DNA from 3 places in the Staphylococcus argenteus genome. Region 2 is predicted to be linked to each of the others. Evidence: predicted binding sites of a transcription regulator. Region 2 holds the regulator's gene; each other region holds the start of a gene.
What was found. Region 2 encodes LexA, which represses DNA repair genes until DNA is damaged. Its sites were predicted from a motif close to CGAACATATGTTCG; they were not measured.
Positions count from the first base shown of each region.

Region 1 (11,072 bases), 520 kb from region 2:
TAATGTTTCCTCATTCAATCCTACGCGATCATATAACTTTTGTTTATTCCAGTTTTCCAAATTAATATTTAATCTAATTCGCTTCTCGGTTAAAATAGAACCTGCACCAAATAAAGTCATAACATTAATAATACCTAATCCACGTATTTCTAATAAATGTTCGATTAACTTTGGTGGTTTTCCGATTAATTCATCTTTATTAATTTGACGAATCTCTACATTGTCATCGGCAACTAATCTGTGACCACGTTTCACTAATTCTAATGCAGTCTCACTTTTACCAATACCAGAATCACCAGTAATTAAAACACCCACACCATATACATCAACTAAAACGCCGTGTAAAGAGGTTGTTTTTGCTAATGCATGCTCTAAAAACGTAGTTAAACGACTCATTAAACTTGTTGTCGCATCTTTAGCAATTATAAGAGGTGTATTTAATTCTTTTGCAGCTTCTACAAGTTCTTCTGGTGGTTGCAAGCCACGAGTGACAATAATTGCCGGTGTTTCCGGTCTACAAAGTTTACGCATACGTCCTGCTCGGTCTTTATCCGGCAATAAATTATAAAATGATAATTCGGTAGTTCCTAATAATTGTATTCTATCTGAAGCATAATGTGAAAAATAGCCTGCCATTTCTAAGCCTGGTCTTGATATATCTGCATTTTTAATTGGCTTTGACAAACCTTCTTCACCAGCGATTAAATCTAACTTTAACGTTTCAACTAGTTTTTCTGTCGTTAACATGGGTTCACCTCAATTATATTTATCCCTTCTCTTACATCTCCTATTATCATATCAAAAATATGACAACAATCTACATTGAAAAGCTAAATTAAATATTAATTGTTCATTATTATTAATGTTTTGCAAGTCACTATTAATACCATTCATTTATACTTTAATACATTGCTTAATAAAAAGACTGAAAAATTGGAAACATTGTCTTCTGTTATTTTAAATATTAACAACAATTTAATTACTTATTTATAATTAGCTAGTCTGATTTTGACCCTATATCAACATATTTCTTTTCAGCAATCTTATATAATGATATACGTATATCATTATATAAAAAGAAGTGAAAGATCTCCTAACGACAACTTTCACTTCTTTTATTATTATTTATTTTCAGTATATTGTTTATCTCGTTCAAGTACTTCTTTTAAATATTTACCTGTATATGATGCTTCTGTTTGTGCAATATCTTCCGGCGTACCTGTTGCTACAATCGTACCGCCACCATTTCCACCTTCTGGTCCTAAATCGATAATATAATCAGCTGTTTTAATCACATCTAAATTATGCTCAATTATCACTACAGTGTCACCATTTTCAACTAATCGATTTAATACCTTTAATAACCTACTAATGTCATCAACATGTAACCCAGTTGTTGGTTCATCCAAAATGTAGATTGAACGCCCAGTAGAGCGTTTATGCAATTCTGAAGCAAGTTTTACACGTTGTGCTTCACCACCAGATAATGTTGTAGCTTGTTGACCTAATGTTACATAGCCTAGCCCTACATCCACAAGTGTTTGAAGCTTACGATTAATCTTAGGAATATTTTCAAAAAATTGTGTTGCTTCTTCTACAGTCATTTCCAAAATGTCTGCAATATTTTTACCTTTATATGTTACTTCTAACGTTTCACGATTGTATCGTTTACCATCACATACTTCACATGGCACATAAACATCAGGTAAAAAATGCATTTCAATCTTAATGATACCATCGCCTTTACAAGCTTCACAACGCCCACCTTTTACGTTAAAACTAAATCGTCCTTTTTGATAACCACGAATTTTAGCTTCATTCGTTTGCGCAAATACATCACGTATATCATCAAATACACCTGTATAAGTTGCCGGATTTGAACGTGGCGTTCTACCGATTGGAGATTGGTCAATATCGATAATTTTATCTAATTGATCAATACCTTCAATGTTGTCGTATAATCCCGGTTTAACTTTTGATTTATTAATTTTTTGTGCTAATGATTTGTATAATACTTCATTTACTAGAGAACTTTTACCGGATCCTGATACACCAGTTACTACTGTCATGATTGATAATGGAATGTCCACATCCACATCTTTAAGATTATTGCTTCTTGCACCTCGAATCGAAATTTTACGGTCTGAAGCAGGTCTACGGTATTCTGGAACTTCAATTCGTTTTTTCCCACTTAAATATTGACCTGTTAAAGACTTTTTATCTTTCATTACTTTCTGTGGCGTACCACTAGAAACAATTTGACCACCATGCTCGCCAGCACCAGGGCCAATATCAACCAAATAATCTGCAGCCCTCATCGTATCATCATCATGTTCTACTACGATTAAAGTATTTCCTAAATCTCTCATTTCTTTGAGAGTATTTATTAACCGATCATTATCTCTCTGATGAAGGCCAATTGAAGGCTCATCAAGTACATATAATACACCTGTTAATCGTGATCCAATTTGTGTTGCTAATCTAATACGTTGTGCTTCACCACCCGATAACGTTCCAGAAGCTCTATTTAATGTTAAATATTCCAGTCCTACATTATTTAAAAATGTTAATCGAGAAATGATTTCTTTTAGTATTTGATTAGCAATCGCTTGATCTTGTTCTGATAAATTGATGTTTTCATAATAGTTTAACGCTTGACTAATTGAATATTCAACAACTTCTCCAATATTCAATCCACCTACATACACCGATAAAGCCTCTCGACTTAATCGTTGCCCGTGACAAGTTTCACATGGTAATTCTGTCATATATTTACTCATCATTTCACGTGTATATTCTGATGGTGATTCATGGAATCGACGACTAATGTTTGGAACAACTCCTTCAAATACCATCGTTCTTTTTCTAGTACCGCCTTGACGTTGAGTAAACGTAAATTCAATTTCTTTTTCACCTGAACCATATAATAAAATATCACGTTGTCGATCTGTTAACTTTTTAAATGGCTTATCCATATTAATTTTATATACTTCACAAACACGTTTTAATAAGGTTGGATAAAAATCAGAACTAGTAGGTATCCATGGTTCAATGGCACCTTCATTTAATGTTTTATCTTTGTCTGGTACCACTAAATCAACATCAACAGTTAACTTTTGACCTAAACCATCACAGGTTGGACATGCACCAAATGGACTATTGAAACTAAACATTCTTGGTTCTAATTCTCCTATTGAAAAGCCACAAATCGGACAAGCATGGTTTTCAGAAAATTTTAAGTCCTCACCATCGATAACATCAACAGTTAATTGACCTTCAGCAAGTTCAAGTGCTGTTTCAATAGAGTCAGCTAGTCGTGTTTCAATGCCCTCTTTTACAACTAAACGATCGACAACAACTTCAATTGTGTGATTTTTATTTTTATCTAATGCTGGCACTTCATTTACATCAACAATATCTCCGTCAATTCTTAGACGTACATAACCTTTTTTACCAATATCTTCTATTAGCTTTTCATGACTACCTTTACGATGAGAGATGACAGGTGCTAATAATTGAATCTTTGTACGTGTATCTAACTCCATTATACGATCAACCATTTGTTGTACCGTTTGAGATTCAATTTCTATATTGTGATTTGGACAATATGGCTTACCTACACGTGCATATAACAGACGAATATAATCATATATTTCTGTTACCGTAGCTACAGTAGACCTTGGGTTTTTACTCGTTGTTTTTTGATCTATTGAAATTGCTGGCGATAATCCTTCAATCGTATCAACGTCAGGTTTATCCATTTGACCTAAAAATTGACGCGCATAGGCACTTAATGATTCAACGTATCGACGTTGCCCTTCAGCATAGATTGTATCAAATGCTAAAGAAGATTTACCTGACCCTGACAAACCAGTCATTACTATTAATTTATTTTTGGGTAATTCAATATCAATGTCTTTTAAGTTATGCGCACGAGCACCTTTTACTACTATAGATGGTTCTTTCATTTACTTGTCACCCTTCTGCTTTTAATTCAAATAACATATCTCTTAATTCTGTAGCTCTCTCGAAATCTAAATCCTTCGCTGCTTGTTTCATTTCTTTTTCTATATTTTCGATTGTTTTTTGTCGTTCTTTTTTTGTCATTTTCTTAGGTATTACAGTTTGTTCTTTTTCATTGTTTTCATCGTTGTCAACAGTTGCACTTATCAAATCATGAATCTTCTTATTGATGGTTTTAGGCGTAATGCCGTGTTTTTCATTATGCTTCATTTGAATATCACGACGACGTTGTGTTTCATCTATTGCGTACTTCATCGAATCTGTCATTTTATCAGCATACATTATGACTTCGCCTCTTTCATTACGCGCAGCTCTACCGATTGTTTGAATTAATGACCTATTTGAACGTAAAAAGCCTTCTTTATCTGCATCTAAAATCACAACTAAAGAAACCTCTGGTATATCAATACCCTCTCTCAATAAATTAATACCTACAATGACATCATACGTACCCATACGTAAATCTCTAATAATTTCAATTCGCTCTAATGTTTTAATTTCAGAATGCAAGTAGTTAACTTTAATACCTGCTTCTTTCATATACGTTGTTAAATCTTCACTCATTTTTTTAGTAAGTGTTGTTACTAAAACTCGTTCATTTCTTTCAACTCTTGCTTGTATTTCACTTAGTAAGTCATCGATTTGATTTTCAGTAGGTCTAACTTCAATCTTAGGATCTAGTAAACCAGTTGGACGTATAATTTGTTCAACCATTTTATCTGTATGTTCTATTTCATAAGGTCCTGGTGTTGCCGAAACATATACTAACTGCTTCGTCTTTTCTTCAAATTCTTCAAATTTAAGTGGTCTATTGTCTAAAGCACTTGGTAATCTGAAACCATGATCAACAAGCACTTGTTTACGTGCTCTGTCTCCATTATACATACCTCTAACTTGCGGTAATGTCACATGTGATTCGTCAATCATTACTAACCAGTCATCACCAAAATAATCTAATAAGGTATATGGTGTTGAACCTAGCGGACGTAATGTTAAATGTACGGAATAATTTTCAATACCTGAACAAAATCCCATTTCTCTCATCATTTCTAAATCATAATTAGTTCTTTGCTCTAAGCGTTGGGCTTCTAACAATTTATTCTCATCACGCAATTCCTTTAATCGTTCTTCTAATTCTTTTTCAATACGTTCTATTGCAACTTTCATTTTTTCTTCACGCGTTACGAAGTGAGATGCTGGGAATATTGCGAAATGTTCTCGTTCTTTTAATACTTCACCTGTTAAATAGTTAACTTCTCTTATGCGATCTATTTCATCTCCGAAAAACTCAACTCTAATACATAACTCTTCTTTTGAAGCTGGGAATATTTCTACAACATCTCCACGAACTCGAAAAGTACCACGTTGGAAATCAATATCATTACGTGTATATTGAACATCTACAAGTTTTCTAAGCAACTCACTTCTATCCATTTCCATACCAACACGAACACTTACTACTAAATCTTTATATTCTTCTGGATTACCTAAACCATATATACAACTTACACTTGCAATAATTATTACATCATCACGCTCAAACAATGCACTTGTAGCTGAGTGACGTAATTGATCTATCTCATCATTAATGGATGCATCTTTTTCAATAAATGTATCTGTAGATGGAACATATGCTTCAGGTTGATAATAATCATAATAACTCACGAAGTATTCTACTCTATTTTCAGGGAAGAATTCTTTAAATTCACTATACAATTGACCTGCTAATGTTTTATTATGTGCGATGATTAAAGTCGGTTTACCAACTTCTTTAATTACGTTACTCATTGTAAAAGTTTTACCAGTACCTGTAGCACCTAATAATGTCTGATGTCTCTTACCTTCTTTAATACCTTGAACAATTTCTTTAATTGCTTGTGGTTGGTCACCTTGAGGCTCAAATTCAGAATGTATTTTAAAAGGATAATGCTCAACCATTGTTACATACGCCTCCTATTTAATGTGTTATTTATTTATCCCGTTCAAATTTGCTCTTTCTTATTTCATATTTTATCAAAATAATCGCTAAAAAAGCAAACATTTGTTCGTAATATTTTAATACAAAGAAAAACAAACATAGTTGTTCTAACTATGCTTGCATTTAATCAATTCATTTATCTAGTTATATTTTGTGAGTATATACACTTTATATCAAACGTCTTATTGTTTCAATTAATTTGTTTGGACATTGTCCTTAGGTCAAAATTAGCGATCTCCATCTTGATGCTTATGAAATTCAAGCTGATCTATTATAAGATATCCAGCTAATAGTGATACTACGTCAATAAAGATAATCCACTCGTTATGAAAGTATTCCTTATATATGGAAGCCCCTATTAAAATCAACGTTAGTGTTGTACCAACCCATTTACTTCTAGTCAATACACTAAATAACACTACTAAGACACATGGAAAGAATGCAGCGCTAATATACCATATCATTCATTTTCCTCTTTTCTTTTGTTTAAAATGTTCATTGTAGTTTCTCTTAATTCTGTTTTTGGGATGAAGTTTTCAGTTAACATTTCTGGAATGATATTATCGATAAAATCTTGTACAGAAGCTAAATGATCGAATTGAATAATTGTTTCTAAACTCATTGCATAAATTTCAAAAAATAATTCTTCAGGATTACGTTTTTGAATCTCACCGAATGTTTCATATAATAAATCAATTTTATCCGCAACTGAAAGTATTTGTCCTTCTATGGAATCATCTTTACCTTCTTGCAATCGTTGCTTGTAAACTTCTCTATATGGCAACGGAATTTCTTCCTCTATAAATGTTTCTACCATTTCTTCTTCAACTTGCGAAAATAGTTTTTTCAATTCACTGCTGGCGTATTTCACAGGCGTTTTAATATCACCAGTAAACACTTCTGCAAAATCATGATTTAATGCTTTTTCATATAAACTTTTCCAATTTATTTTTTGCCCATGATATTCTTCTACAGTTGCTAAGTATTGAGCAATTTTAGTTACTTTAAAGGAGTGTGCTGCTACGTTATGTTCAAAATATTTAAATTTTCCAGGTAATCTTATAAGTCTTTCCATGTCTGATAATCTTTTAAAATATTGATGTACGCCCATTTCAATTACCTCCCTATTATTTAATCATAAATTATACTTTCTTTTTACATATCCTTCAATTAAATATCATTTAAATTTCTTAATTGTTTACCTTCGTTCATATTATAACAAAAAAATCCTCTTAACCCATTTTACAAGACAGGTTAAGAGGATGAATAAATAACTAATTAATGAATGTAATTGTATTTACCTGGATTTAAAATTGTTCTTGTTGACTTAACATTAAATCCTGCGTAATTCATTTCGGATACCGTGATTGTTCCATTAGGATTTACTGATTCAACTACGCCAACATGACCATATGGACCAGCAGCAGTTTGGAAAATAGCTCCAACTTCTGGTGTTTTATCTACTTTAAATCCTGCACTTTTCGCTGCGTAATTCCAATTATTTGCATTACCCCATAGACTACCGATACTTCTGCCTAATTCTGCACGGCGATCAAAAGCATAATACGTACAGTTTCCATATGCGTATAAGTTACCTCTGTTTGCAACAGATTTATTGTAGTAATGTGCAACTGGTTTAGTTGAAGCTACCGTTTGTACTTTAACTGGTTTATATGCTACATTAACTGTTTTAGCAACAGTCTGCTTAGTTGCTACATTTTTTGAAATTTGCTTAGCAGGTTGCTGTGTTGACTTTGCTATTTGATTTGGTTTACTTACTGGTGTTTTAACAATCTTAACTTGTTGCGCTTTATTTTGAGGCACTAATGAAAGTACATCACCAGGGAAAATTAATGGCGTCACACCAGGATTGTATGAATATAATTGATTCAATGTTAAATGATGTTCTAATGCAATTTTATATAATGAATCCCCAGGCACAACTGTATATGTTGTTTGAGATTGTGTTTGAGATTGAACATTTGATACATAATTATGCTTAATTGGTGATTTAACCACTGTGCCTTGTTGTTGTGCATGTGCTGCATTATTAAAAGCTAAAAAAGCTAACACTGACGAAACTGTCACCGTAAGAGTTTTCTTCATCTTGTTGTCATTCCTTTGCTGTTAGTATTTTAAGTATGAAAATACTATAGCACAATACATTTTATCAAAAGCTATTGTTATGACGATGTAATCAAATGGTTAACAATATAAAAACATAACTAGGAAATGATTTAGTGTAAAATGTTTTTATCACAATGATTTGGTAACGCTTTCACACTTTTTGTCTTAGTGGCGAATTTGGTTACAAGTAATATTACTTAATGTACTCTACATGCATTTTATAAACAAAACAATTCTACAAAATAAGCGAATCTACTTGATTGAAAAATAAAGATTTACAATTTCAATCATAATCCTATCTTCTAATCGAGCCCCTCATTAAAATAAAGATTTAACATTTATACGCAAAAAACCGAAACCAAAATGGTCTCGGCTTATCGGATTATTTAGTCATGTGACATTGTTTGTCTCAAATATGATTCGATGAATGGACCTATTTCTCCATCCATTACAGCATCTACTTTACCAGTTTCTTCGTTTGTACGATGGTCTTTTACCATTGAATATGGATGGAAAACATACGATCTAATTTGACTTCCCCATCCTATTTCTTTTTGTTCACCACGAATTTCTGCCATTTCGCGCGCCTGTTCTTCTAATTTTAATTGATATAATTTTGACTTCAGCATTTTCATTGCCGCTTCACGGTTTTTAATTTGAGATCGTTCATTTTGATTATTAACTACAATACCAGATGGATGATGGGTAATTCGAATAGCTGACTCTGTTTTATTAATATGCTGTCCACCTGCACCAGAGGCTCTAAATGTATCTACAGTAATATCATCCGGATTGATTTCAATTTCTATTTCATCATTATTAAAATCCGGTATCACATCACACGATGCAAATGATGTATGGCGACGACCAGATGAATCAAATGGAGAAATTCTAACAAGTCGATGTACACCTTTTTCAGCTTTTAAATAACCATAAGCGTTGTGACCTTTAATGAGCAGCGTCACACTCTTAATTCCTGCTTCATCACCAGGTAAATAATCAACAGTTTCTACTTTAAAACCTTTCTTTTCACAATAACGTTGATACATTCTAAATAACATATTTGCCCAGTCTTGCGATTCCGTGCCTCCCGCACCTGGGTGTAATTCTAATATGGCATTATTAGCATCATGTGGGCCATCTAATAGTAATTGTAATTCATATTCATCCACTTTTGCTTTGAAATCAATTACATCTTGTTCTAAATCAACTTTCATTTCTTCATCAAATTCTTCTTGTAATAACTCCCAAGTTGCTTCCATGTCATCTACATCTTGTTGTAACTTTTTATAACCATTTACAATTGATTTTAATGCATTGTTTTTATCTATAATATCTTGAGCTTTCGTTTGATTATCCCAAAAATTCGGTTCAGACATCATCTCTTCATATTCTTGAATATTGGTTTCTTTGTTCTCTAAGTCAAAGAGACCCCCTAATTTGCGTTAAATCTTGATTATATTTATCAATATTACGTTTTATTTCTGATAATTCCATAGTTTTCGCTCCTAGCTATTATTCAAATAATGGTACTAATCTCGTACAATTTATAATGTTAAATTTTAACATAGATTTGTTAAAATTTAACATTGATAAGGAATTTAAATCTATTTAAATTATATCGACATATTTGGAGTAAGATACTTTTTACCAATTTTAATATAGCTAAATGACCATTTACAATAAATCTATCATTATAACTTATACATGATTAAAAAGTTTTCTATCTACATATGTTTTATTAAATTTCAAAAAATTACTCCTTCCAAAACACAATATTGTGTTTTCATGGAAGGAGTAATTAATATCATTTATTTACCGTGACAATTTTTATATTTTTTACCACTGCCACATGGGCATTCGTCATTTCTACCAACTTGTTCACCTTTTACGATTGGCTGTGCTTTAACTTTTTCTTTACCATCTTCTGCTGAAACATGTTTAGCTTCACCAAATTCAGTCGTTTTTTCACGCTCAATATTATCCTCGACTTGTACTACAGATTTCAAAATGTACTTACAAGTATCTTCTTCAATATTTTGCATCATAATATCAAATAGTTCATGACCTTCATTTTGATAATCACGCAATGGGTTTTGTTGAGCATATGAACGTAGGTGAATGCCTTGACGCAATTGATCCATTGTATCGATATGATCAGTCCAATGACTATCGATAGAACGTAATAATATCATACGTTCAAATTCATTCATTTGCTCTTCTAAAATATCTTTTTGACTTTGATATGCTTTTTCGATTTTAGCCCATACAACTTCAAAGATATCTTCAGCATCTTTACCTTTGATATCATCCTCAGTTATATCGCCTTCTTGTAAGAAGATATCATTAATATAGTCAATAAATGGTTGATATTCTGGCTCATCATCAGCAGTATTAATGTAATAATTTATACTACGTTGCAGCGTTGAACGTAACATTGCATCTACAACTTGTGAACTATCTTCTTCATCAATAATGCTGTTTCGTTCGTTATAAATAATCTCACGTTGTTTACGTAACACTTCATCATATTCTAATATACGTTTACGTGCATCAAAGTTATTTCCTTCCACACGTTTTTGTGCTGACTCAACAGCTCTCGATACCATTTTGGATTCAATTGGTGTTGAATCATCCAAGCCTAATCGACTCATCATTTTTTGTAAACGTTCAGAACCAAAACGAATCATCAATTCATCTTGTAATGATAAATAGAAACGACTATCACCTTTATCACCTTGACGTCCAGAACGACCACGAAGCTGATCATCGATACGACGAGACTCATGACGCTCTGTACCTATTACTGCTAAGCCGCCTAGTTCTTCAACACCTTCGCCTAATTTAATATCTGTACCACGACCAGCCATGTTAGTTGCAATTGTAACTGCACCCTTTTGTCCAGCTCCTGCAACAATTTCGGCTTCTCGTTCATGGTTTTTCG
Region 1 covers NC_016941.1:790,855-801,926, reverse strand. Annotated here, with positions in the region: gene hprK (HPr(Ser) kinase/phosphatase) at 1-747, opposite strand, end outside; gene uvrA (excinuclease ABC subunit UvrA) at 1,122-3,968, opposite strand; gene uvrB (excinuclease ABC subunit UvrB) at 3,976-5,961, opposite strand; gene SAMSHR1132_RS03695 (CsbA family protein) at 6,229-6,465, opposite strand; gene SAMSHR1132_RS03690 (YfbR-like 5'-deoxynucleotidase) at 6,462-7,112, opposite strand; gene SAMSHR1132_RS03685 (COG3942 and LysM peptidoglycan-binding domain-containing protein) at 7,280-8,107, opposite strand; one part of gene prfB (peptide chain release factor 2) at 8,515-9,552, opposite strand; one part of gene prfB (peptide chain release factor 2) at 9,554-9,625, opposite strand; gene secA (preprotein translocase subunit SecA) at 9,940-11,072, opposite strand, start outside.
Region 1: uvrB (excinuclease ABC subunit UvrB) is a predicted target of LexA. The motif match lies at 6,058-6,071, and genes of this name have one in related genera.

Region 2 (11,072 bases):
ACTTTATTTATCAAGTTGCACAACGAGTAGCTTCTAAATATGATGTAAATTTGCCTAATTTATGTATCGAGATGCGTAGTGATATTCCTTTAGCAAGAGGATTAGGTTCATCCGCTTCTGCTTTAGTGGGCGCAATCTATATTGCAAATTACTTTGGAGATATTCAATTATCGAGACATGAAGTGTTGCAATTAGCAACGGAAATTGAAGGTCATCCTGACAATGTTGCACCAACAATTTATGGCGGACTCATTGCAGGATATTATAATGATGTGTCGAAAGAAACATCGGTTGCACATATTGATAAACCAGACGTAGATCTTATTGTAACAATACCAACTTACGAACTTAAAACTGAAGCATCAAGACGTGCATTACCTCAGAAATTAACACATAGTGAAGCAGTTAAATGTAGTGCGATTAGTAATACGATGATATGTGCTTTGGCTCAGCATAATTATGAATTAGCTGGTAAACTTATGCAGCAAGATGGCTTCCACGAACCATATCGTCAACATTTAATTGCTGAATTTGAAGATGTTAAGGCGATTGCGAATGAACACAATGCATATGCAACAGTTATTAGTGGTGCGGGGCCATCAATTTTAATCTTTAGTCGAAAAGAAAATAGCGGGAAATTAGTTCGATCATTAAATAGTAAGGTAGTATCATGTCATTCTGAATTGGTCGATATTAATATAAGTGGTGTTATAGAACGAATTGTATACCAATAGAGGCTTTATATTGTAAAATAGTATTAAATGTAGAATAGAGAGGAGATTTAATACGATATGACGAATTATAAAGCAGTCGTTTTAGATATGGATGACACGTTGCTAAATTCAGATAATGTTGTTTCAGAAGAAACTGCAAAATATTTAACAGCGATACAAGATGAAGGGATTTATGTTGTATTAGCATCTGGAAGACCAACAGAAGGTATGATTCCAACAGCTAGAGAATTGAAATTGCCAGAACACCATAGCTACATTATTAGTTATAATGGTAGTAAGACGATTAATATGGCAAATGAAGTAGTGGAAGTTAGTAAATCTATTAGTAAGCAAGATTTTGATGAAATTGTTGATTATTGTAGAGATAGAGACTTCTTTGTACTTACATATCATGAAGGACAAATTATTTACGATAGTGAACATGAGTATATGAACATCGAAGCGGAATTAACAGGATTACCTATGAAACGTGTAGATGATATCAAAGCGTATATTCAAGATGATGTTCCTAAGGTGATGGGTGTAGACTATGTTGCGAATATTACAGAAGCTAGAATTGATTTAAACGGTGTATTCAATGATAATGTAGATGCTACTACTAGTAAGCCATTTTTCTTAGAATTTATGGCTAAAGATGTTTCAAAAGGTAATGCGATTAAAGCGCTATGTCATAAATTAGGATTTACTGTTGATCAAGTTGTTGCTTTTGGTGACAGCATGAATGATAAATCAATGTTTGAAGTAGCAGGATTAGCTATTGCAATGGGAAATGCTTCAGACGAATTAAAGGAATACGCAGACGAAGTTACGTTAGATCATAATAATAACGGTATTCCACATGCTCTAAAAAATTTATTCTAAGATTTAAAATAAGCCTAAACACATGATATTTCATTGGAAAATCTAGTGTTTAGGCTTTTGAATTTATGTTTTTATATTATTGTGTTGATGATTTTTATTGTTTAAATATATGAAATAAATGCTGAAATGCGTTAGATGTAATGCAAAACTTTTAAAAATCATAATGATCTAATTGTTTAAGTGTAAAAGCACCTTCTTAATGAAACGTATTGTATAACTAAAAAAGTAGCGACAATCTAACTTGTTTGTTAGATGCACTGCAAGCGTACGGTAATTATTTAGCTGTTTGAGTCCAATCGTGTTTTCCTCTGAATCGTTTTACATGTGCATATATTTGGTCAGCAGTATAGTCTAAGTTTGTATATACTGTAATACTAAAAGCTGATTGGTTTTCTGCAAAAGACTCTTCTAAAAACAATTCCTTTAAATGAGTAAATAAATCATTCATTTGTTTATGATCTAAACCTGGATACTCCCTTAAAGTTCTTTTTAATAATTGGCCATTCTTTTCTTCTAATGCTTGAACCACAATAACAAATCTTTCATCTTGCTTTAATATATCATCAAATAAATTTGTTTGTCCAATCATTGAATTCACCCCTGAAAAGTTATTCTTATCTATATTATACACAATCTGCAAAATATCTAAAATAAAGAATGTAAATATTGTGCGAATAAAAATGAACAGAATACTAGTTAATATACTAAATACTTAAAATGGACCGCATCACCGTAATGATATGAAGTTTTAAGTGATGAACTGTTGCGCTTAATTTGACAAATCAACATATAAAATAACACGACAAATGCTATCAAATGTTTGAAGCATCTGTCGTGAATGAAAGGGGGTTTTATATTTATATTGTTTTAATTATTTTTGATTATCATAATCATGTGGTTTTAAATTGATAGTTTCAAGTTTAACAAACTTTGTTTTATGAATCATTTTATGAACAAAATAAATAATTGCTAAGATGATTAAAGGTAAGAAGTTTCTAAACACACTCAACCAATCATTTTCTAGCATGCTTTCAAATGAACTACCAAGTAATAAGAATGCTAAAGTTGCAATAACAATGATAGGACCTAATGGATAAAACGGTGCTTTATATGGAAGTACTTTATTTGGATCTTCACCTTGTTTTTTAATTGCTTGTCTTAATCGGATTTGAGACCAAATACTTGAACCCCATACAACTATTACCATTGAACCGATGATTTTTAATAAGTTAAATACAGCATGTGCATTATAATTCGCATAAACAATTACAATAATAACAACAGCGTATGTTGTTAATAATGCTCGAAGCGGTAATTTTGTAGTTTTGTTTAATTTACTTAAAAACTTAGGTGCTTTATTATCTGCACTTAGTGAATATAACATCCTACCTGTCGTATAAACGCCCGAGTTAGCAGCTGATAATAATGATGTTAAAATTACTGCATTAATAACAGATGCTGCAAAAGCAATACCAACTCTATCAAAGACAATTGTAAACGGACTTTGACTTACAGAACCACTTTCATTTAATAATAATGGATCTGTATATGGAATAATTGCAGCAATTACAGCAATTGATAACACATAGAACAATAGTATGCGCCAAAAAACTTGCTTAATAGCTTTAGGCATTGATTTTTTAGGGTCATCAGATTCACCAGCGGTAACAGCTACTACCTCGGTTCCTCCGACAGAGAAACCTGCAACTAGTAATACGCCTAAGAACCCTGAAATGCCACCTACAAATGGTGCATCGCCTTTTGTATAATTTTCAAAGCCATAACTATGACCGCCTAAAATACCAAAGATCATTAAAATACCAAATGCAATGAATACTATAATTGTAATTACTTTAATTAATGATAACCAAAATTCAGTTTCTCCGAATGATTTTACAGAAAAAATGTTTAATAATAGTAAAATGGTAATAAATATTAAACTCCAAGTAATGGGGTGGAAAAATTTAAATGTGTCCCAGAAATAAAGTACATTTGACGCCACAATAACATCAACACTAGTAACTAATGACCATAATGCCCAATACAACCATCCCATTGTAAAACCAAGTGATGAATCTATAAAACGTGTTGAATATGAACTGAAAGAGCCTGATACTGGATAAAATGTTGCTAATTCTCCAATAGAAGACATTAAGAAGTACAACATAATACCAATAAGTAAATAGGCTAATATAGCGCCTCCGGGTCCAGCTTGTGAAATTATACTACCTGTAGCGACAAATAGACCAGTTCCAATTGCACCACCTATAGCAATCATGGAAATGTGTCTAGAATTAAGACTACGGTTCATTTTATTATCTTCCATATTTAGTCTCCCATCTATTTAAATATACCCATTATTGTAAGCTTTTTAAGTAGACTATTCAATAACTTTTTAACACTTTAAAGCGAAAAAATTAAAATTTTCTGATTTTTTAATCTTTTTGAGCGTGTTTAATTGTAATTTAATTAGGGTTAAATTATAATGTGTATTAAATTATAATAATTATAAATTGTGGAGGGATGACTATGTCACAACATGATAAAAAATTAACTGGAGTTTTTGGGCATCCAGTATCAGATCGAGAAAATAGTATGACAGCAGGACCTAGGGGACCTCTTTTAATGCAAGATATTTACTTTTTAGAGCAAATGTCTCAATTTGATAGAGAAGTTATACCTGAACGTCGAATGCATGCGAAAGGTTCTGGTGCATTTGGTACGTTTACTGTAACTAAAGATATTACAAAGTATACTAATGCTAAGATTTTCTCAGAAATTGGTAAACAAACTGAAATGTTCGCACGTTTTTCTACAGTAGCAGGTGAACGTGGTGCTGCTGATGCAGAACGAGATATTAGAGGATTTGCTTTAAAATTTTATACAGAAGAAGGTAACTGGGATTTAGTAGGGAATAATACGCCTGTCTTCTTTTTCAGAGATCCAAAGTTATTTGTTAGTTTAAATCGCGCTGTTAAACGTGATCCAAGAACAAATATGCGAGATGCTCAAAATAACTGGGATTTTTGGACTGGACTTCCTGAAGCTTTACATCAGGTGACGATTTTAATGTCAGATAGAGGGATACCTAAAGATTTACGCCATATGCATGGATTCGGTTCTCACACGTATTCAATGTACAATGATGCTGGCGAACGTGTTTGGGTTAAATTCCACTTTAGAACTCAACAAGGTATTGAAAATTTAACAGATGAAGAAGCTGCTGAAATTGTAGCGACTGATCGTGATTCATCACAACGAGATTTATTTAATGCTATTGAGAATGGTGATTATCCAAAATGGACAATGTATATCCAAGTAATGACAGAAGAACAAGCCAAAAACCATAAGGATAATCCATTCGATTTAACAAAAGTATGGTATCACGATGAATATCCATTAATTGAAGTAGGAGAGTTTGAATTAAACCGAAATCCAGATAATTATTTTATGGATGTAGAACAAGCTGCTTTTGCACCAACTAATATTATTCCTGGATTAGATTTTTCACCTGATAAAATGTTACAAGGGCGTTTGTTCTCATATGGAGATGCGCAAAGATATCGCTTAGGTGTAAATCATTGGCAAATTCCTGTGAACCAGCCTAAAGGTGTAGGTATTGAAAACATTTGTCCATTTAGCAGAGATGGTCAAATGCGTGTGCTTGATAATAACCAAGGTGGAGGCACACATTATTATCCAAATAATCAAGGCAAATTTGATTCACAACCTGAATATAAAAAGCCACCATTCCCAACTGATGGTTATGGCTATGAATATAATCAACGCCAAGATGATGATAATTATTTTGAGCAACCTGGTAAGTTATTTAGATTACAAACTGATGATGCTAAAGAAAGAATTTTCACAAATACAGCAAATGCAATGGATGGTGTATCTGAAGATGTTAAGCGACGTCATATCCGTCATTGCTATAAAGCTGATCCAGAATATGGTGAAGGTGTAGCTAAAGCATTAGGTATTGATATTAATTCAATTAATCTTGAAACAGAAAGTGACGAAACTTACGAAAACTTTAAAAAATAAATTTGAAATGTGTATTCAATATTGCGTAGTTGAGCAGTTTATGATAATATAATAAATCGTAAAGATTCCTAACAAGAGAGGGTGTTTAACGTGCGCGTAAACGTAACATTAGCATGCACAGAATGTGGCGATCGTAACTATATCACTACTAAAAATAAACGTAACAATCCTGAGCGTATTGAAATGAAGAAATATTGCCCAAGATTAAACAAATATACGTTACATCGTGAAACTAAGTAATTCTTATCATTCAAATACGACGATTTGAAATTAAAGCGGGCTTTTCCATTATTTATGGAAAGCTCGTTTTTTTGATGATAATTCAATATAATAGTTAGAAACATATTTCAAAAGTAATAAAGTAAATATATAGATACATGATTTGAGTTATTTCTTAATGAAGTAAACGGAAAAATTATCATGGTATATTGATAAATGATGTTGGAACGCTGCGAACAATACAGTAATAGTAAATTTTAAAAAAAGGTGAGTTTCCATATATAGTAGAAAATGAAAAGTAATAGTTTTTTAAAAGAAAGTATAGTCGTTTCGAAGTGGATTAAAATTTTACAAAGTCATAGAACGTTTTTTGAGTGATTTAGCAAATAAATAAGATTTAACTGTTGAATTATGTGATTATTGTGTTATTATATAAATCGTAATAATTACGATTTGATAAAAAGTGAGGTAACAATATATGGCTAAGAAGTCTAAAATAGCAAAAGAAAGAAAAAGAGAAGAATTAGTAAATAAATATTATGAGTTACGTAAAGAGTTAAAAGCGAAAGGTGATTATGAAGCATTAAGAAAATTACCTAGAGATTCATCACCAACACGCTTAACAAGAAGATGTAAAGTTACGGGTAGACCAAGAGGTGTATTACGTAAATTTGAAATGTCACGTATTGCATTTAGAGAACATGCACATAAAGGACAAATTCCAGGTGTTAAAAAATCAAGCTGGTAAAATTAAATTTCGTACTTTAGCCCATTTACAATATTAATAAAACAATGTACAGTATATACGAATGCTATAAACTGAATGTTTTCGGAATTAATCAAGAAAACATCCGGTTTTTAATTTGCATTAATAAAATAATTAGTTTTAAAAGGGGCTATTTAAAGTGAAAATATTTGATTATGAAGATATTCAGTTAATACCTAATAAATGTATTGTTGAAAGCAGATCTGAATGTGACACATCGATTCAATTTGGACCGAAGACGTTTAAACTACCTGTAGTTCCTGCGAATATGCAAACAGTTATGAATGAAACATTAGCAAAACGGTTTGCAGAAAATGATTATTTCTATATCATGCATCGTTTTGATGAAAAAGCTAGAGTACCTTTTATAAAAAATATGCAAGATTCAGGTTTATTTGCATCAATTTCAGTAGGTGTAAAGAAATCAGAATTTGAATTTATTGAAAAATTAGCTCAAGATAAATTGATACCAGAATATATAACAATAGATATTGCTCATGGACATTCTGATTCAGTAATTAATATGATAAAACATATAAAAAAACATTTACCTGAGAGTTATGTCATTGCAGGGAATGTTGGTACGCCTGAAGGTGTTAGAGAATTAGAAAATGCTGGTGCTGATGCTACAAAAGTTGGTATTGGTCCTGGTAGAGTTTGTATTACAAAGATTAAAACTGGCTTTGGTACAGGCGGTTGGCAGCTAGCAGCATTAAATTTATGTAGTAAAGCTGCACGTAAACCTTTAATTGCTGATGGTGGTATAAGAACACATGGTGATATAGCTAAATCTATTCGCTTTGGCGCATCAATGGTCATGATTGGTTCGCTTTTTGCTGCGCATGAAGAATCTCCAGGTGAGACTGTTGAACTTGACGGCAAACAGTATAAAGAATATTTTGGAAGTGCTTCAGAATTTCAAAAAGGTGAACATAAAAATGTTGAAGGTAAGAAAATGTTTGTAGAACATAAAGGTTCATTATTTGATACTTTAAATGAAATGCAACAAGATTTACAAAGTTCAATTTCATATGCCGGTGGAAAAGACTTGAAATCATTACGTACTGTAGATTATGTTATTGTAAGAAACTCTATTTTTAATGGAGATAGAGATTAATATTTATAGTAGGTGATGTAAATTAAAAAGTTCATAGTAACTGTTGTTGCGTTATTATCGATTATTATCATCGCGCCAATGACAGAATTTAAACCATTCATTCATTTACAAAATGAAGTAAGACAATATATTGATATTCACATCAATAAAGAAACAATTTCTGCAGAAAATAAATTGGATACGCCAAAGAAACAACAATTTGCCTTTAATAATATTCAGATGAACATGTCTAAATCAGAAGTTGAAAAGGTATTGAAACAACCTAAAAGAGTGACATTTAATGAATATGGTACGAAGTGGTATACGTATTATGATGGTGATTACAATAATTTTATAATGGTAAGTTACATTAAAGATAAAGTTAATGCGATATATTCAAATCAAAATATCATCACTTCAAAATCAAAAATTAAATATAACACACCGAAATCGGTTGTAAGGCAAAGATTAGGCGAACCAGAAACCGAGATTGTTAAAGGTAGAGTTCGTTACGAACAAAATAATAAAGAATATGATGTTTTCCATAAAAATCATATTTATACGACGGTATTTTATGATAAACATCGACGTAATAATGTAACAGCTGTTTTGCAAGTAAGCGATGCTATGGAAAATAGATTGAAAGAACAGTATGGCGCGCCATCAAAATCACTGGCAAATAGTTACGAGCTTCAAAATTTTGATTTAGTTAATGCTGAAAGAAAACAACATGAGTTACCAACGCTAAAGTATTCAAAACAGAATTCTGAAACAGCACGAAAACACAGTAAAGATATGGCAGATAACCACTATTTTGATCATACTAACTTAAAAGGTCAATCTCCGTTTGATCGATTGAAAAAAGATGGTATAACATTTAGGTCAGCTGGTGAAAATTTAGCATATGGCCAAGTAAGCAGTATTTACGCACATGAAGGGTTAATGAACTCTCTTGGTCATAGAAAGAATATTTTAAACGACGCATTTAATACATTAGGTGTTGGTGTTGATTTTAATGATGAAAAACAACCGTTTTGGACAGAAAATTACACTGGATAATGTTTCTAAAGCTTGTTTAAAGGGTAATGTTTATCTGTAAGGAAGTAGATAAACATGATGATTTAAGACAAACCAAAAGATGCGGATATATTAGAACGCGTCAAAGACATATTAAATAAAAAAGATAGTAAAAAATAATATTAGCTCGCTTCTGCATATAATTGTAGAGGCGAGTTTTACTTTATGTATAACTAAAACTCTGATTGTTTCTAGTGTTGTAACATACATATAAAGGATGGCATAAAAAACCTCTTGATAATCATTGAGATTTCAAGAGGTTGGAAATTTATTATGAATGAGGGTTTAACAAATGCGATTATATATAAATTGTTGAAATATTACATTTCGCGATATAAACCAATTACTTTACCAATAACTGTAACGTTATCAAGGTATATTGGTTCCATTGTGCTATTTTCAGGTTGTAAACGATATCGATTTCTTTCTTTATAAAAACGTTTAACCGTTGCTTCATCTTCATCTGTCATTGCAACGATGATATCACCATTTTCTGCAATTGTTTGGCTTCGAACAATTACTTTATCTCCATCTAAGATACCTGCTTCAATCATACTGTCGCCCACAACATTTAAAATGAATATATCGCTATTATGTGTTGATGTTAGGTGTTCTGGTAATGGAAAATATTCTTCTACATTTTCAACTGCGGTAATTGGAACACCAGCAGTAACTTTACCAATAACAGGAACATGAATTGTCTCTTCCATATTAATATTGTCATTTGTTTGATCACTTACAATTTCAATTGCACGAGGTTTCGTTGGATCTCGTCTAATATATCCTTTTTCCTCAAGACGTGAAAGATGGCCATGAACTGTTGAACTTGAAGCTAAACCAACCGCTTCGCCAATTTCACGAACACTAGGTGGATAACCTTTCGACTGAACAACTTGTTTAATATAATTATATATTTCGCTTTGTCGTTTTGTTAATTCTCTCATATATAGGCACTCCCTAATTTAATTTAAATTTATTATAGCATTAATTCAAAACTAAAACAAACATTTGTTCGTTAAAATGTTGACATAGAACATAAGTTCTGATAAATTACTTATACAAACAAATGTTCTAGGAGTGAAATCGATGTTTTTCAATAAATATAAAAACTTATCCACATATATAATCATATTTTTAGTTTCAAGCACAGCTTTTTCTATATTCTTATTAAGTGCGAACATCAGTGCTCACACGGAACAAACGTACGAGATGACTGATCACCAAATTAAGACAAAAGCGATTGACAAAACATACGAACATAGTATCCCTACAAACGAAGACGAACAAAAAGACCGAAAAGTGTTCGCGTTTATAAATTAATTCGATAAATTTTTCTATGCTATTTTGCTTATTTCTGCAAAGTAGCGTTTTTTATTACTTTTTAGATGATCTTAAATTTGTTATATTTTGTTAAAGTATTATAATGGTTGGATAAATACAGTGAAAGTAGGTTTTTTAATGAGTAATTCAGATTTGAATATCGAAAGAATAAATGAATTAGCTAGAAAGAAAAAAGCAGAAGGTTTAACACAAGAAGAGGCGAAAGAGCAAACAGCTTTAAGAAAAGCTTATCTTGAAAGTTTTAGAAAAGGATTTAAACAACAAATAGAAAATACAAAAGTGATTGATCCGGAGGGTAATGATGTTACACCGGAAAAAATCAAAGAGATACAGGAAAAAAGAGACAATCAAAATTAGTTCATAACTATATATAGAATTTTCTGACATTAAAATTTGATTTAAGTATTTTACTTATCTTTTTATTTTAAAATAAGTTATAATGTATTTGATAAAATTGAAGAAGGGAAGATATACAAGATGTTTAATGAAAAAGATCAATTAGCTGTTGATACGTTACGTGCTTTAAGTATCGACACAATCGAAAAAGCAAATTCTGGTCATCCAGGACTACCAATGGGAGCTGCCCCAATGGCTTATACTTTGTGGACGCGTCACTTAAATTTCAACCCACAATCAAAAGATTACTTTAACAGAGACCGTTTCGTACTATCAGCTGGGCATGGTTCAGCATTATTGTATAGTTTGTTACACGTTTCAGGAAGTTTAGAATTAGAAGAATTAAAACAATTTAGACAATGGGGTTCTAAGACACCAGGTCATCCTGAATACAGACATACTGATGGTGTAGAAGTTACAACTGGTCCACTTGGACAAGGATTTGCTATGTCAGTTGGTTTGGCATTAGCCGAAGATCATTTAGCTGGTAAATTCAACAAAGATGGATACAATGTTGTAGATCACTACACATATG
Region 2 covers NC_016941.1:1,308,279-1,319,350, forward strand. Annotated here, with positions in the region: gene thrB (homoserine kinase) at 1-734, shown strand, start outside; gene SAMSHR1132_RS06160 (Cof-type HAD-IIB family hydrolase) at 792-1,595, shown strand; gene SAMSHR1132_RS06165 (hypothetical protein) at 1,870-2,184, opposite strand; partial or broken gene SAMSHR1132_RS06170 (hypothetical protein) at 2,159-2,262, opposite strand; gene SAMSHR1132_RS06175 (amino acid permease) at 2,467-3,921, opposite strand; gene SAMSHR1132_RS06180 (catalase) at 4,125-5,642, shown strand; gene rpmG (50S ribosomal protein L33) at 5,733-5,882, shown strand; gene rpsN (30S ribosomal protein S14) at 6,340-6,609, shown strand; gene guaC (GMP reductase) at 6,767-7,744, shown strand; gene SAMSHR1132_RS06205 (CAP domain-containing protein) at 7,766-8,782, shown strand; gene lexA (transcriptional repressor LexA) at 9,121-9,744, opposite strand; gene sosA (DNA damage-induced cell division inhibitor SosA) at 9,887-10,120, shown strand; gene SAMSHR1132_RS06220 (DUF896 domain-containing protein) at 10,259-10,498, shown strand; gene tkt (transketolase) at 10,619-11,072, shown strand, end outside.

Region 3 (11,072 bases), 650 kb from region 2:
CCTATCGAAATTAAGAATAAAATTGGTTTTGTTTACGCTGAAAATTATTTTAATGAGCGATGGACTGCAAAACAATTTGAAAAAATGGTTAGGTCTTTTTATTGTAAATGGGATCATCAAATTTTTGAGTTTTATCTTGAAAAATTCGACTTACCAATTAATAAACCAATAAAAAGTTTTTCAACCGGTATGAAGATGAAATTATCATTAGCAGTAGCTTTTTCGCATCATGCTGAGCTATATATTTTTGATGAACCGACTTCTGGTCTCGATCCTTTAGCAAGAAATGAACTTCTGGATATTATTCAAAAAGAATTAATAGATGAGAATAAAACAGTTTTCATGTCAACGCACATTATTTCAGATTTAGAAAAAATAGCAGACTATATCATTCACTTAAGTGATGGTGAAATTGTTTTAAATGGTTCGAAAGACGAATTGTTACAAAGATTTCAAATTGTGAGTGGTGATATCGCAGATATAGACGAAGAATTAGCATCTTTACTTATTTTTGAAGAACATAAGCGTACAGGGTTTATAGGATTAACGGAATATGCACAAGTGTTTAAAGAAATATTGGGGCATAAAGTGAATATCACAACACCTTCTATTGAGAATTTAATGGTTTATCTTGAAAAGAGAAAACCAAAATATCATGAAAACATCAAGTTGATGGAAGAGGGTATTTAAATGAAGGCATTGTTAATTAGGAACTTTAAATTGCGTCGATATACACTTATCATTTATGTTTTACTATTGATTTGTTATCCTATATATCTAACATTAGAATCAATAAAGTTCTTTAATCTATTACAATCTTTTGTAAGTGCAATAATTTTCGTTATTTGGATTTTAGATGCTGGTCACTTATTTAGGTTAAATCGTAGACTAGGTGGCAATGATTCTTATTATTTTTATATGAGTTTACCAGTTTCAAAGAAGCAATTATTGGATGCTAACTATATTACATGTATTGTTTTAACTTTAATTGGTACTTTAGTCATTAGTTTATATGCATATCAAGCAGAAGTGATTGAACCAAATTCAATTTATTTTTCAACAGCATATGCGTTTGTCATATCTAACTTTTTATCTATACCAATTGCGTTCAGTCGATTTACGGAATTGCGTAGAGTAAGAGTACATTATGGCATATATGTTTTTACTGTTATCATTTTAGTACCATTTTTATTTTCAATAGCTATCGTATTAGTAAATTATTTTGTTTTAAAACAATCAGCGTTTCCAGATTTATACTCATATTTATTAAATATTGGTTTTCTATTTGTAAGCATTGTTGTACTTATTGTCAATTATTTTAAACAGCTCAAGAAAATAAACGTTTGAATTTTTAAAGGAGGCAGTCGATGAAATTAGAACATATTACAAAAAAATACGGCTCTAACATCGTTTTAAATGATATTGATTTTGATTTTGGCGATAGTAGAATTGTCGGATTAATAGGAAAAAATGGTGTTGGTAAAACAACAGTTATGAAAGTAATGAATGGTAATATTATTAAGTTTGATGGAAAAGTAGATATTGATAATGCAGATAATATCGGTTTTTTAATTGAGCACCCTAAATTATATGATAATAAATCAGGATTGTATAACTTGAAATTATTTGCACAAGTATTAGGTAATGGTTTTGATAAAGCATACACAGATAAAATTATAGATGCATTTGGTATGCGACCTTATATTAAAAAGAAAGTTAAGAAATATTCAATGGGGATGAAGCAAAAGTTAGCGATTGCAGTATCTTTAATGAATAAACCTAAATTTTTAATCTTGGATGAGCCTACAAATGGTATGGATCCAGATGGCTCAATCGATGTACTAACTACAATTAAGTCTCTAGTTAATGAACTTGATATGAGAATTTTAATTTCTAGTCATAAATTAGAAGATATTGAATTAATTTGTGATAGAGCAGTATTTCTGAGAGATGGACATTTTGTTCAAGATGTTAACATGGAGGAAGGTGTTGCATCTGACACAACGATAGTTACTGTTGATCATAAAGACTTTGATAGAACTGAAAAATATCTTGCAGAGCATTTCCAACTACAAAATGTCGACAAAGCAGACGGACATTTAATGATTAATGCACAAAAAAATTATCAATCTATACTTAAAGCATTATCTGAATTAGATATTTATCCGAAATATATTGAAACACGTAAAAGTTCATTACGTGATACGTACTTCAATATTAACCAAAGAGGTGATAAATAATGAGAATCTTAAATTTAGTTAAGTATGATTTTTATAGTATTTTAAAAAGTCCTTTAACATATTTAGCGATACTAGTCGTATCTGGTTTGATTGCAACGCAAAGTATACTTATGGCAAATGCTTTGGATAACCCGAAACATATTATTGTCTATGAATCTGTATTTGCTGCAGCAAAATGGTTATTGTTAATAATTGGATTAATGTTTGTTGTTAAGACAATTACGCGTGATTTTTCACAAGGTACAATTCAACTTTATATGAGTAAAGTTAAAACACGCGTTGGATACATTATTTCGAAGACAATTTCAATTATTTTAATTTCAATATTATTTGCATTAATTCATTATGCGATTTTGATTGTTGTGCAGGCATCTAGTAATGGGAAGAATTTGGCGTTTTCTAAATATCTAGATAACTTATGGTTCTTCCTAATCTTTTTATTATTCTTTGGCTTGTTTTTATTCTTAATCACACTTGCATCACAAAAAACAGCAATGATATTTTCATTAGGTGTATTTTTAGTGCTCATTGTACCGTTTATTAAACCTTTCATTAGATTGATTCCAAGATACGGTGATAAAATATTAGATGCTTTTGATTATATTCCTTTTGCTTACTTAACTGATATAATGATTAGCTCTAACTTTGATTTTAGCAATTGGCAATGGGTAATTTCATTAGGTTCTATAGTAATATTCTTCATTTTGAATATCTTATATGCCGCTAAAAAAGACATTTAATAAAAATAATTTTGAGGTTGGGAATTTAATAACTTCCCAACCTCAAAATTTGTCTTTATATATTTTTTATTTATTTTCTAATTTATTTAGGATGGAATTATAAATGGCTTTCCAAAATGATGAATCTGTTTTGTAACGATTTGAAATGACTAAATGCGTTTCTTTTTCTAAATCTGCATAGTCTGGATGATCTTTGCTCGGTAATTTATCGGCACGAACATCAGTTACAAATTTTTGGACTTCATTTGCTCTTGGTCCCCAAACTGTTTCTTGTTCGAATTGATCATTTAAGAAAACAAAAATAGGGATTGCACGAGATTTTCCATTTGTTAAGTATTGATCGATTAATTTTGTATCGTCATCTCTATGGAATACACGTACTTCTAGGTTTAATGCTTCACTGATGTGTTTTAAAATTGGAAGATTCATCATTGCATCTCCACACCAGTCTTCAGTAATTACTAATACTTTAGAATAATTCATCTCTTTTATTTTGTTGATGCGTGAATCATTTTCTGGTAATTCAAATGATTGATAAATGTTAAGAACATTATCTTTGTTCGTTTTCATTCCTTCGATGTATTCATTTAAGGGCTGGCTATTTTTGAAATAAGTTTCTAAATTTGTCATTGTAAAAACCTCCTTTAGCATTTATAACATTATACCAAGTTATGCTAATAAAAGGTAATGAAATAAATTAATTGCAAATTCTATGTTAATTTTTGTTAAGGATGAAACAGAAAGCACCTTGTGCTATATTTAAATAAGAATTAAGAAAGGGTGACATCAGTGCGTATTCAAAATCGATGGGTTGTATTTGCTTTATTTTTAATTTGTTCTATTGGTGTATTAATTGGTTTATATCAATATCGCCATACGAAAACTGTAGATTTATCTGCTGTTGAAATCAATAATGTTAAATTAAATGAAAAGTTTAATAGTAAAGGTTATGAAGTGAATAAAAAAATCAAAATTGACCGTTTTAAATTTTATAACAGCAAAGCACACCCTGATTTCACTGTTAAAGTCAGAGAAAAGGACAATGTAGTAAAGGGAATAATATTAGTGAAAGATGAAAAAGTATCAACAAACTTTGATGGCTCAATAGATTCCCCAATCAATGATGCAATCGATAATCTTGGATTTGGTTATAAAAAATCAAATGTTGGTAATGATTTTGAATCAGTAAAATATATTGATAGAGACCATCATTTGAAATTAAACTTACTATATCAAGATCAAGAAATTAAGCGTATTGAATTTTTTAGTAAATAATTTATAGGCTTAAGGTTGTATAGAATGATAATGAATAATTTAATCAGGATGAGTGACCTATATGAACAAGATTACTTATTTAAATGAATTAGAGACGGCACTTGATGCGTTACCTAGACATTTACGCGATCAAAAAATGTATGAGTATGAACGATACTTCTATGAACAAGAGCTTAATGGTGTTGATGAAGAAGAAATATTAAGGAAATTAAAAGATCCTCAAGATGTTGCGACTGAGACGAAGGCAAGAAGTGTTATAGATTACGCTGAGTCAAAGCCAACGTTCGAAAATATTTCAAGAGCAGTTGCAGCATCGCTAAGTTTGGGCATTTTATCTATTTTTGTAATTCTTATTCCGGTTTCAATTGTTGGTTTATTTATATTAGCTTTATTTTTAATTTCGTTGTTGTTACTATTTTGTCCTATTATTTTATTAGCTTCAGCGATATCTAGAGGTATTGTTGATTCGATTAGTAATGTGTTTTTTGCAATATCATATTCAGGATTAGGATTAGTTTGTATCATTGTTATATTTAAAATTTTAGAATACATCTACCGTTTAATCTTAAAATATTTACTTTGGTATATTAAAACCGTTAAAGGAAGCGTTAGAAAATGAAAAAACTCTTTTTTATTGGTCTTATTGTGTTTGTGGTGTTTTTCACTGCAGCAACCATTATCTGGTTTACGTATGATAAGAATAAATACGGTACCAAACAATACGATAAAACATTTAAGGATAACGCTTTTAATCGCGTAGCTATTAATTTAGATAGTACTGAACTTCGTATTAAACATGGAAAGCAATTTAGGGTTAAATATGAGGGTGACAATGATGTATTAATTGATGTAGATGATAAGACATTGAAAATTAGTGACAAAAGGTCAAAGACAAGAGGTTACGCTATTGACATGAATCCATTTCACGAAAATAAGAAAACATTAACTCTTGAAATGCCGGACAAAATGATTAAACGTTTGAACATTATATCTGGAGCTGGCGGTGTTAAGATTAAAGGCGTTAATTTAGATAATACTAATATACAAAGTATTAATGGTGAAGTATCTATTACTAATACGCATATTGACTCGCTTGATTCAAAGACTAATAATAGTCCTACATATATAAGAGATAGCAATATAAATAATAGTAATATTAAAGTGAGTATTGGAATGCTAAGGGTTGAAAATAGTCATATTAGCAATTCTATATTTTTAAATGATAATGGTGATATTGATTTTGAAAAGATGCCATCAAAAGTTGACGCAAAAGCTTCGACAAAAGAAGGAGATATTCATTTTAAGTATGGTAAGCAACCTCAAGATACGATATTAAAGTTAAATCCTGGGACTGGAAATAGTGTCGTAAAGAACAAAGTGTTTACGAATGGAAAAGTAGGCAAGAGCGATAATGTTTTAGAGTTTTATACGATTGATGGAAATATTAGAATTGATTAAAAGTTTGAATATGCACCGATATTAGAAAACACTAACTTTCTAATATCGGTGTCTTTTTATTTGTTAGCAAATGTTAATTCAGTATCAATCTTACCGGTGAAATGTGTGATATTAAGTTCTTGACCAGCTAACCATGATTTGAAATCTATAATTTCTGGTGTTGTATTTTCACCTAGAGCGAAGTAGGCAGTCAATGTTTCAGGATGATACATAGATGTATGAATGGTACCTGACCAACTTTTGAATAATTTACTATAAATTTCATACTTGGGGTGATTGAATAACTCAAATACCGTATCCATATCTAAGTTTTCATTAGTTTGTGAAATGGTACGTGCTAATCTCTCTTTGGATTCTTTTGTGTAGTTGCGATTTTCATGTGTGAGTATTTCAAAATGATTTGTACATGTATTATCGTAACGGATATCTATTGATCGCGGAGTTACTTCAACAATGGCATGATTTAATGATTTGTCCATCAGTATATAACTAAATGAGCTTCTATGTGGAATGTCTTTCAATAAATGTACTGCCTCCGTCACATCGTGGCAGTTTTCAAGAATTAAACGACCTATCATATAACATACAAAACCATTTGCAGGATGCTTTCGATGCATGAAGTTATAGCCCATAGTTAATCCTGCCTCATTCATGCCATCCATTCTTCCTGTGACTCTTGATACAGGTCCAATTTGAGCTAATCCTCTATCGGTAGGTTGATATAACAAATAGCGACCATCGTATGTAGCAGGATGGTAATCGTAATTTCTAACCATAAAGTCCTTACCTTGAAAGACAGTACATCCACTTTCTTTTAAATCGGTAAAACGGTAATGGCCAAAGTTTAGTATAATTTGCCGTGTTGGTATTTTAAGTATACTTTGCAGTCCCATTAATTCTTCCCATATTTGTGGAGCATAAGTTTGGAAAATTTGATATGTTTCATTTACATCTATGTCAAAACGTGGGACACGTTTTTTCCATTCTTTTTCGCGATTTTTTAGCAGGGGTGTTTGAAGGAGCCATTTGGCAGTTTCAACACCTAAATCGAAATGAGAACCTCTAAAAGTCATAATATCTGATGTCACTTGTTGCATGTCATCATTCCTCTTTCTTTTTTATTGTAATATATTGTAAATAAATAGTAATCGTATGTATATTGAATGTCATGCTAAATAAAGTTATATTTTACTAAATGAAATATAACATTTTTTGAGGTGATTTCTCAGTGTATAAAACTTATCAATCAGTTAAAACATATTTTTATAGATGGTGGGGATATTAAGTTAAAAGCTTAAAATCATCTTATCATAAATATTAATCTTAAGTTAGCACTCACGAAAAGGTCATTGTTAACATTAGCATTTAAGGTCATGTCGCGATGATTTAGAGAATCCTCGACATTTTTTGAAATAATCATTAACTTGCTCGCTATATAATTTGACGAGTATCTTTCGGAAAAGTGGGTATATATTTAATGATTATTCTATATATGATAGTATAATGAACTGTAGACAGGTATTTAATTTAACAGAGGTGAAATTGAGATGTGGAATTTTATTAAATGTGTATTTAAATTCGTATTTAGCTTGGTTGCTATTACAACGCTAGTTGCTGGTGTTGGTGTGGTAGCTTTTGCATATATCTTCAAGAAAGATTTTGAAGATATCGAAAGAAAGACTAAAGAAATTATTTCTGATATTGAAAGTAAAAATAATTAATAATACTGAGGCGAGAACAATATTGATTGTTCTTGCCTTTTTTTGAGAAAAATTAAGATAAAGAGACAATATCTAAAATATCAAACACAGAAAGTTTTTGGCGTTGTTGTGATTTATAAATATGACCTTCGATTTCATAATTTATAGCATCAATTCGATAAATGATTAAACGGAGAGAATCAATAAAGCCATTATTATAAAATTTAATTTCTACGGGTTGCGCATATTGTAATGCTTCATGTAATCGGATATTTAATTCAGTCAATTGATCATCTGATAATATGGGACGTGTGATTTTATTCTGATCGATAATATATCGCTGAATTGTTTCGAACTGTTCAGGTAATGTTGCAAAAGGTGCCCATTTTATCATGCCTCTTCCCATAGGTATATTGTTATCTAATAATTCAAGTGGAATATTGCGATAATCAGTTTCCTCTTCATAACTTGTCATATTTACTCACCTCAATCTAATAATTACATTATACGAACATACGTTCTATTTTGCAATAAAAAAATGAATAGAGATAATAAAATTTACTCTGAATTTAGCGAATGATGCTTTATAAAATGAGATATCTGACGGCGAATTTATTGAGTCGTTAAAAGGTTTTTAATAATTTTTATTAATATGACTTTTAGCTAACAATCCAAAGCTTAAACTAAAATTCTCAGTATTGGATATAATTCGTTGATGTTTTTATAAGTGTGTACATGATAAATGATTGTTAATTCGCGCTAAAATTTAATAAAATAGATGTAAGACTAACATGGAGGGGTTAAAGCTATGACACAAGGATATATTGGTTCATATACTAAAAAGAACGGCAAAGGAATTTATCGTTTTGATTTAAATGAAGACCAGTCACGTATAGATTTATTAGAAACAGGATTTGAATTAGAAGCATCTACATATTTAGTACGTAATAACCATTTTTTATATGGAATCACTAAAGAAGGTGAGCAATGTGGTGTTGCAAGCTTGAAAATAGATGAAAATGGCAAATTAAGTTTGTTAAACAAATGTTTATCTTCAACAGCTGGAACAGGTTGTTATGTATCACTTTCAAATGATAAACAATACTTATTTGAAGCGGTATACGGCGCTGGAATTATACGCATATATGAATTAGACACATATACGGGTGAAATCGTACGCTTGATTCAAGAACTTGCACATGATTTTCAAACTGGTTCACATGACAGACAAGACCGACCACATGCCCATTATATTAGTCAAACGCCAGATGGTAAGTATGTTGCTGTAACGGATTTAGGTGCAGATAGGATTGTTACTTATACATTCGATGAAAATGGCTTTGAATTTTGTAGCCAATCTCAATTTAAAGACAGTGATGGAACAAGACATATTGAATTTCATAATAATGGAAAATATGCATACGTTGTGCATGAATTATCAAATACTGTCAGTGTGACTAAGTATAATGATGGCAAATTTGAAGAGATTGAACGTCATTTAACAATTCCTGAAGACTTTGCTGGAGATACTAAACTGGCAGCAGTAAGACTGTCCCATGATCAACAATTCTTGTATGTATCAAATAGAGGACATGATAGTATTGCAATTTTTAAAGTACTTGAAAATGGTCAACACTTAGAATTAGTGACGATTACAGAAAGTGGCGGAGAATTCCCAAGAGACTTTAATATTACATCATCAGATAAGTTTCTAGTTTGTGCACATGAACAAGGAGATTCAGTCGTTACTGTGTTTGAAAGAAATAAAGAGACTGGTGAAATTACGCGATGTGATAGTAGTCAGAAAGCTCCTGAAGGTGTATGTGTTATATTTTAACTATTAATAGATAATAAGAAAGAAACCATGTTTCCGAACTAATAGAATGTATCTTGTAAAATAATATTTTCAAGACATCATAGTAGGGAAGCATGGTTTGTTTTAATTTTATTGACTAATTCTTAAAGAAAGCTTTAATGTATTTGAATTTACCTTTATACGGTGGTAAATGTAGCCCTGATTCTAATCGAGTAGATTTGAAAATGTAACTTTTTTCATGAGTAAAGGTATCGAATGAATATTTACCATGATAACGTCCCATACCTGATGTACCAACACCACCAAATGGTAAATTAGGATTTGCTAATTGCATTAATGTATCATTAATAGCACCACCGCCAAACGATAACTCATTTAATACACGTTGTGTTGCATTTTCATCTTCACTAAATAAATATAAACTTAAAGGTTTAGGTCTCTGTTGTATAAAATTAATAGCTTCATCAAATGATTGATACGTTAAAATCGGTAAGATTGGACCGAATATTTCTTCTTGCATAATTGCAGCATCACTAGTGATATTATCTAACAGTGTCGGCTCAATATAGCGTGTATCTTCATCGCTATGACCACCAAATACGATATTCATTTGCGCATCATTAAGTAAGGTAGTAAGACGATGATAATGTTTTAGATTTACAATGCGACCATAATCTGGACTTTGTTGAATATTTTGACCATAAAATTCGCGCAATGTTTTGGATAGGGCTGTTATTAAGTCATCTTTCACAGATTCATGGACTAAAATATAATCTGGTGCGACACATGTTTGTCCTGCATTTGTAAATTTACCAAAACAAATTCGCTCACTTGCAACTTTAATATTGGCTGTTTGATCAACAATAACAGGAGATTTTCCACCCATTTCTAATGTTACTGGCACTAAATTTTGGCTAGCAGCTTGATAAACTACTTTACCTACGTTTTCACTTCCTGTAAAGAAGATATAGTCAAATGGTAAATGAATTAAAGTTTGTGTTTCTTCAATCCCACCTTCAATAACTTCAATGTAATTTGCATCAAATGTATCATTGATTAAACGCTTTATAACGTTGGCAACATTTGGCGTTAATTCAGATGGTTTAATGATAGCGGTATTTCCAGCAGCAATTGCTCCGATAAGTGGTTCGAATACTAATTGGAAAGGGTAGTTGAAAGGCGCAATAATTAGTACTGTTCCATAAGGTTCTTTTTTGATATAACTTTTGGTTGGAAATAAATATAAGGGTGTGTCTACGTTTTTAGTTTTAGTCCAATTTTTAAGTTCTTTACGTGCATTTTTGATACTTTTTAAAGTAATACCGATTTCTGTGGCGTATGCTTCAACTTTGTTTTTACCCAAATCTTGAAATAATGCTTCTAAAATATCTTGTTCATATGATTTGATGGCTTTACTTAATTTTTTTAACTGTTGTTTACGAAAATTAACATCTTTTGTCTGTTGTGTATTGAAAAAGGCTTTATTATTGTAAAATAATTGCTCGATACTATTCATATTGATAAGAACCTCCTTATGATTTATTTTTGAAAAGATGACAAATAGCTTTTTTACAGCGTATTTTAAAAATTTAAGTGTCAGCTTAATAATATATTGTTCATGTTAAATAAAATGTGATGAGTCAGTTTTAAATATATTTATAACTTTAATCATAACGAAAAAGGTATAGAGAAAACAAAAATTTATACTCGGCGTTGTAAATATAGTTTCAAAAGGTATAAGCATATCGAAATAAAGTTACACAAATTACCATATATTATATTCGGCAAGGTCAAGAAGTAGTGCTAGAGTTAATATCACGGGATAGTTGAAATTACAATTAGT
Region 3 covers NC_016941.1:1,953,319-1,964,390, reverse strand. Annotated here, with positions in the region: gene pmtA (phenol-soluble modulin export ABC transporter ATP-binding protein PmtA) at 1-690, shown strand, start outside; gene pmtB (phenol-soluble modulin export ABC transporter permease subunit PmtB) at 691-1,347, shown strand; gene pmtC (phenol-soluble modulin export ABC transporter ATP-binding protein PmtC) at 1,368-2,240, shown strand; gene pmtD (phenol-soluble modulin export ABC transporter permease subunit PmtD) at 2,240-2,980, shown strand; gene SAMSHR1132_RS09435 (thioredoxin family protein) at 3,047-3,610, opposite strand; gene SAMSHR1132_RS09430 (hypothetical protein) at 3,770-4,255, shown strand; gene SAMSHR1132_RS09425 (HAAS signaling domain-containing protein) at 4,317-4,874, shown strand; gene SAMSHR1132_RS09420 (DUF4097 family beta strand repeat-containing protein) at 4,871-5,713, shown strand; gene SAMSHR1132_RS09415 (C45 family autoproteolytic acyltransferase/hydolase) at 5,770-6,810, opposite strand; gene SAMSHR1132_RS09410 (hypothetical protein) at 7,261-7,434, shown strand; gene SAMSHR1132_RS09405 (YolD-like family protein) at 7,487-7,888, opposite strand; gene pglS (6-phosphogluconolactonase) at 8,222-9,250, shown strand; gene SAMSHR1132_RS09395 (aldehyde dehydrogenase) at 9,366-10,745, opposite strand; partial or broken gene SAMSHR1132_RS14240 (hypothetical protein) at 10,884-10,964, shown strand.
Region 3: SAMSHR1132_RS09405 (YolD-like family protein) is a predicted target of LexA. The motif match lies at 7,922-7,935, and genes of this name have one in related genera.